Linked DNA regions of Chelatococcus sp. HY11. The protein of the gene in region 1 interacts with the protein of each later gene in a pairwise test. Links are inferred from orthologs where the notes say so. Each region holds a gene or a part of one and is shown on either strand. Other genes may lie near its edges. The genes, in order: KIO74_RS01165 and mtgA.

What was found.
Region 2: the proteins of KIO74_RS01165 (region 1) and mtgA interact in binary tests that used the Escherichia coli proteins (3 or more experiments, as listed by UniProt). The link is inferred for Chelatococcus sp. HY11 from one-to-one orthologs.

Annotation. Positions count from the first base shown.
Region 1 is NZ_JAHBRX010000001.1:214,700-217,902, reverse strand. What follows is about bases 315-3,203. They hold KIO74_RS01165 (peptidoglycan D,D-transpeptidase FtsI family protein), read right to left. Parts: upstream 2,730-3,203; coding sequence 900-2,729; downstream 315-899. Other genes in these bases: rsmH (16S rRNA (cytosine(1402)-N(4))-methyltransferase RsmH), read right to left, coding at 3,124-3,203; ftsL (cell division protein FtsL), read right to left, coding at 2,738-3,127; KIO74_RS01170 (UDP-N-acetylmuramoyl-L-alanyl-D-glutamate--2,6-diaminopimelate ligase), read right to left, coding at 315-856. In the rest of the region: more of KIO74_RS01170, read right to left, coding at 1-314. UniProt on the Escherichia coli protein: Essential cell division protein that catalyzes cross-linking of the peptidoglycan cell wall at the division septum. Required for localization of FtsN.
Region 2 is NZ_JAHBRX010000001.1:2,846,053-2,849,227, reverse strand. Bases 159-3,019 are described here. They hold mtgA (monofunctional biosynthetic peptidoglycan transglycosylase), read left to right. Parts: upstream 159-1,152; coding sequence 1,153-1,887; downstream 1,888-3,019. Other genes in these bases: KIO74_RS12980 (bifunctional diguanylate cyclase/phosphodiesterase), read left to right, coding at 2,586-3,019; rpmF (50S ribosomal protein L32), read left to right, coding at 2,089-2,274; KIO74_RS12995 (polyprenyl synthetase family protein), read right to left, coding at 159-945. Outside these bases: KIO74_RS13000 (potassium transporter Kup), read left to right, coding at 1-1; more of KIO74_RS12995, read right to left, coding at 16-158; more of KIO74_RS12980, read left to right, coding at 3,020-3,175. UniProt on the Escherichia coli protein: Peptidoglycan polymerase that catalyzes glycan chain elongation from lipid-linked precursors. May play a role in peptidoglycan assembly during cell division in collaboration with other cell division proteins.

The DNA.
Region 1 (3,203 bases):
GGACCTGGTCAAAGCCCTGCTGCTCGATCCCTTCGAGCTTGAGATCCGCTCCGGCTTCGCCGACGCTGATCAGCCGCAGACCCCGCGCGCGGGCGGCATCGGCCACAGCCTTCGATTCGGGCGCGTCGGCATTGACCACGACGGCCGCATCACCCGGCAGAAGGTCCGTGAACAGACGGAGCTTGGCCTCAAGATAGGCCTCGACCGTCGGATGATAATCGAGATGGTCGCGGCCAAGATTGGTGAAGGCGCCGGCTGTGAGCCTGACGCCATCGAGCCTGTGCTGGTCGAGCCCGTGGGAAGACGCTTCCATTGCGAGGTGGGTGACCCCATCGCCGGCCAGCTGATCAAGCGTCCGGTGCAGCGCCACGGGGTCAGGCGTCGTCAGCGAGCCATAGACGGCCCCGCCCGGCGCAACGACGCCGATCGTGCCGAGGCTTGCCGCCTGGTGCCCCAGCGCCGCGAAGATCTGCCGCGTGAACTCGGCTACAGAGCTCTTGCCGCTCGTCCCCGTCACCGCGACGATCGTCTCCGGTTGGCGCGGATAGAAGCGCGCCGCGGCGAGCGCGAGCACGCGGCGAACGTTGGTCACCTGCGCGAAGACGATATCGGTCGGAACATCCGCTGGCCTTGGCCCCTCGCCGATGATCGCGACAGCGCCGCGCGCGACGGCATCGCCGGCGAAAGTGAGGCCATCGGTTTTCGTGCCCGGGACTGCGGCGAAGAGGAAACCAGGCTTCACGGCACGTGAATCGGCAGTAAGCCCGGCGATGGCGCGCCGGGCTTCACTCTCCGCGAATTGACCGGGGATCAGGTCGCCAAGCGATCTGGCGGCCTCTGACACAGGGCTCTTCATGGACCCATTCTCCCGCGTTCAGGCAAGGTCGCGCTCGTGTCCATCAGCGGATCCCCCAGGCGCCCTGACGCGCCATGGTCGGGAAGGCCACGGCAAGCGGCGCGGTGTGGGGCGGCAAGCCGAGAAGTGGGGCCACCCGCTCGATTATCTTGCCGGTGGTCACGCCCGCGTTCCAGGCAGCCGTGGTGTAGCCATAGCTCTCCGGCGTCGCCTGCGGCTCGTCATAGAGCGTCAGGAAAACATACTTCGGCTTGTCGGCCGGAGCGATCGCCATGAACGTCGTGAAGTTCTTGTTCTTGGCATAGCGGCCGTTGATCACCTTCTCGGCCGTGCCCGTCTTGCCGCCGATGTAATAGGCGCCGCTCGTTGCTTCCTCGGTCTTGCGCGCCGAACCACGCTCCGCGTTGATGCGCATGATATAGCGCATCGCCTCCGACGTCTCCGGCTTGATCACCCGGGGGGCATCCGCCTTGGCGTCCGCTTCCGAGCGCTTCAGGAAGGTCGGCTTGATGAAATAGCCGCCATTTACCAGCGCGCCGACGGCGGCTAGCGCCTGGATAGGCGCCACGGCCAGGCCATGGCCGAAGGCGATGGTGGCGGTATTGATCTCGCCCCAGCGGCCCGGCACGAGGGGCTCGGCGCTTTCGGGCAATTCGGTACGCATGCGATCCAGCTGCCCCATCTTGCGGAGGAAGGCCTTGTGGCCCTCCACTCCGACAGACAGCGCCATCTTGATCGAGCCCATGTTCGATGAATGCACGAAAACTTCCGGCACCGTCAGCGTGCGGCCCGTGCCGTGATACTCGCGAATGACCTGCCGGCCAAAGCGCATCATGCCGCCCGCGGTGGAGTAGGTCGAGTTGATGTTCGCCTTGCCGCTGTCCAGCGCCATCGCGACCGTCAGCGCCTTGAAGGTCGAGCCCATCTCATAGACGCCGACATTGAGGCGGTTGATGCGGTCCTTGTCCTGGGCGTCGACAGGGTTGCTCGGGTCGAAATCCGGCAGCGAAACGAGCGAGACGATCTCGCCGGTGTTGACGTCGAGGATCGCGGCCGCCGCCGCCTTGGCGCGAAAATACGCCATGCCCTTCACGAGTTCGTCGCGCACCGCGTGGGTGGCGCGCAGGTCGAGCGACAGGGCGATCGGCTTCATGTCGTCGGCGCTGCGGGCAAAACCAAAACCGGACAGAGCCTGCAGGCCCTGGCCATCGAGGTATTTCTCGATCCCGGCGATACCCTCGTGGTCGACATTGGCAAAGCCGAGGATATGCGCGCCGATCGGACCGTTGGGATAAACGCGCCTGTTCTCCGGAATGAAGCCGACGCCGGGGATGCCGAGACGGTGCACTTCCGCCTGCTGCTTCGGCGAGACCTCGCGCTTCACCCAGACGAAGCCGCGCTTGGTGCCGAGCCTGTTACGCAGATCTGTCGCGTTGAGATCCGGCAGCACCGCGGTCAGAAGCTCCGTCGCCTCGTCCTTGTCGATGATGTTGCGCGGCTCGGCGAAGACCGAGGCGGTTTTGACGTCGGTGGCCAGAATGACGCCATTGCGGTCGACGATATCGGGGCGTGAGGCCATGATGGCGGCCGTTGCTCTCCGATGGAACTCGCTCTGGGCCTCCGGCGCCAGCGCGAGCAGGGTGAGCCGGCCGATGATCAGCATGAAAAGCAGCGAGAAGAAGACGCCAACGAGGCCGATGCGGGCCACACCCTTGTCGGCCCGCATGTGGAAGAAGCGGCTGAGAAAGGCGATGATCGCGAGCAGGATCCGGCGAGCCCGGCCGGCAGGCGAAGGGCGCTCACCCGGCGCCACCGTAGCGTCGGAACCATACTGGCCGGAGTAAGGAGCGTCGATCGTCGGAACGTTGGACATAGGAACTCTCACCGCGCCACGGAGGGGGTGCTGGCTGCTGACGTCGAACCGGTCTGGGGCGTTGCCGTCGGTTCACCGAGGCCAAGCAACTCGAGCTTGCGTCCGATGGCATCGACCTTCGCCTGCCGTTCCGGCACGTCGCTCAATTTCGCGATCTGCTTCACCGTGAGCGGTTGCAGGTCGAGATGCCGCTTCGCCAGAACCTGCAGACGATCCGGGCGATTGAAATACTGCCACTCCGCCCGCATCACCGCGATGGCCTCTTTCTCGCGCTGGACACGCGTCTTCAGTTTGGCCACCTGCTCGGCGTAGTAGATCGTCTCATACTTGACGGAATACGCGTATCCCGCCGAGCCCACGAGCAAGGCGATGGCGATGAGATGCATGAGGCGGATCATGTACGCGTCCTTCCTCGACTGGAGCCTGGTCGCCCACTCCCCGGTCCCCCACTCTTGGACCGGGGCTTTCCGGCAC
Region 2 (3,175 bases), 2.6 Mb from region 1 along the record:
ATCAGGCCGGTGTGATCAGGTCCGCCGTTCAGCGGTGAAACGCGCGGCGGCGCGCAGGATGTCCGCTTGTGGGCCGAAGCCCGACAGCGCCGCGATCGCTTGCGCGGCAATGGCATCCCGCTCAGCGCGGGCGGCTGGCAAGCCCAGAATGTCCACCAGGGTTCCCTTGCCCTTGTCCGCATCCTTGGCCGTGCGCTTGCCCATAGCCACCGCGTCGGCCTCTCGATCGAGCACGTCGTCGGCGATCTGGAAGGCCGCGCCGAGGGCCTTGCCATAGGCCACCAGGGCGCTGCGCTCTCCGGCTGTCGCGTGGCCGAGAATGGCGCCGGCCTCGACGGAGAAGGCGAGTAGCGCGCCGGTCTTCATGGCTTGCAGGGTACGGATGCCACCTTCACCAGGCGGGGCATCGCCGTAGCGTCCCTCGGCCGTGAGGTCGAGGATCTGTCCGCCGACCATCCCGCCGAGACCTGCGGCGCGCGCCAGCCCACGCACGAGTTCAAGATGGACCCGCGCGTCATCGGCGCCGTGCGGCGTCGCCGCGAGTTCGAACGCCAGTGTCAGCAGGGCGTCCCCCGCGAGAATGGCGGTTGCCTCGTCGAAGGCGACATGAACTGTCGGTCGCCCGCGCCGGAGGTCGTCATCATCCATGGCGGGCAAATCGTCATGGACGAGCGAATAGCAATGCAGCACTTCCACCGCGCAGGCTGCGTTCATCGCATGGTCCATGTCACGTCCGAGAAGCCGGGCGGCTTCGATGACCAGGAACGGGCGCAGCCGTTTGCCACCACCGAGCACGGCATGGCGCATCGCGGCCATGAGCCTTTCGGGGCGCGCGATCTCACCCTCGCGCAGCTCGGTGGCGAGGTGGCGGGCAAGGGCATTTTCAACGGCCGCCGCGACCTGCGTCAGGCGATCCGCGAATGCGACGTGGCTGTCCTTCTGCAAGCCCTGCTCCCTTGCCTGTCCTCATTCCGCATGGCCGTCCTTCGCATGCCTGACGGAATTTTGCAGCCCCTTACGTCAGTTCGGTCTGTTTTTCCGCGGCCCGTGTAGGCTAAGCTGCAGTGACGATCGTATCGTCCGAGGGCGGCGTTCGCGATTGGCGGGTGTCCGGCGGTGGTCATGAACAACCGGAGGAGTTCTCGCTTGCTCGTGCAGAAGGCAGCGACGTCTGATGGAGCGGAGGCTGCCACGGGCCCGACGAAAACACGCAGGTCCAAGCGTCGCTTCCCCATTCGCCGGATGGTTTGGCGCATTCTCTTCATCGTCCTCGCGCTGCCGGTCCTCCTCGCGCTCATGTATCGTTTCGTTCCTCCGGTCTCGACGCTGATGATCGGGCGGTGGTTTTCCCTGGCGCCCGTCGATCGGCAATGGGTGCCGCTGGAGAGCATGTCGCCCGAGCTCGTCAGGGCGGTTATCGCTGCGGAGGACGCGCGTTTCTGCGGCCATGGCGGTGTGGACTGGGTGGCGTTGAACGATGTCCTGGATGGCGCGGGAGACGACGGACCGGCGCGCGGCGCGTCCACCATCACGATGCAGACCGTCAAGAACGTCTTCCTCTGGCCCGGGCGATCCTACATCCGCAAAGGTCTCGAAATTCCGCTCTCGATGATGGTCGATGTGGTGTGGGGAAAGCCGCGCACAATGGAGGTCTATCTCAACGTCGCTGAATGGGGCGAGGGAATCTTCGGAGCCGAGGCGGCGGCGCGGCACTATTTCGGCAAGGGGGCGAGGCAGTTGTCGCGTCGCGAGGCGGCCCTGCTCGCGGCAGCCCTGCCAAACCCGCTGCAGCGCGACGCCCGGCGTCCAACTCGCTATATGTCCGTTTATGCCGGCCGTATCGGTGCGCGCATGCCCGGCGCGACGATTGGCTGCACAGGACTATGACCGTTGGTCTGGCCGATGGGGTCATTCTGCTGCCAGCGCCGGGAGGTACGGTCCTTTCGGCACGTCTTGAGTTTAAATCTGCCATAGGGGCTAGCCAGAGCGCGGAAGGCCCTGTATAAGCCCGCATCCTTTTGATTGCTGGATGATCCGGGAGCCCGAAGCAGCTCGCGCTTATCCACGGCTCATCGCGCGGAGTTTGTCATGGCCGTTCCGAAAAGAAAAACATCGCCATCGAAGCGTGGCATGCGCCGGTCCGCCGACGCTCTGAAGCAGCCGACCTATATCGAGGACAAGGATTCGGGCGAGCTGCGTCGTCCGCACCACGTCGACCTCAAGACGGGCATGTACCGTGGTCGTCAGGTGCTGAAGCCGCGCGCTGAAGCCTAACTCCCCAGCGATCTGCTTCTACCGTAAAGGCCCGGCTCTGCCGGGCTTTTTGCTTATGGTGCCTGCGCGATCTGCTTCCTCGATGAGCCTGCGTGCAATCTGCTCCAGATGCTCGCTATAGTAGATTGTGTAAATTTGGCGGCAAGCCTTTCATTTCTTGACGTTTCATTAACCAATTCCCAACAGCATGCGCTATAGTGACCCTGAACGAAGGGTACGGAAGCGCGAACCGGTGCGTCCGTTCCCAAGATCAAGAAAGAGCGGCCTGTCGCAGGGCCTCCAAGGCGGATCGGATGGCGCAGAAGGCGCAAATGAGGGATCTGCAGTCGGAGTGCCCGCCAGATGCGGGGGCTGCCGGTGTGATGACGAACTGGGCTCATCTCGCCGAAGCTTTGTCTTCAGGCATGAGCGAGGCCGTGCGCAGCGGCGTTTCGTTCACACTCCTCGTTCTGGCACTCGACAATCTCGATGATTTGAACGGTGAGTTCGGCAGCGACGCGGCCGACGAAGCGCTGAACATCGTTGCCGGGCGCATCGGCAAGGTCGCTCGTCGCCGTGACCAGATCATTCGCCATGCCAGCAACCGCTTCGCGGTACTGCTACGCGGCTGCCCCGTGGCTCAGGTTCGTGGCATCGCCGAGCGCATGGCGCGCGCCGTCGAGGCCACCCCCGCGACGACAAGGCGAGGGGCGGTCCAGCTCAGAGTACGCATGGGCGCGGTGCAGGTCCCTGATCAGGGCTGCAGCGTGGAGGCATTGCTGCGCAATGTCAGTGATGCCTTGCGATCGGCCAAGCTGCGATCCGCTGACGTGCACCGGTCCGGCGACCTTGCGCTCGTGACCCAGACCATGGCGCATGAAGAGATGGCGGCGCCGGCCGTCGTCAATTCAGCCGAGCTCGG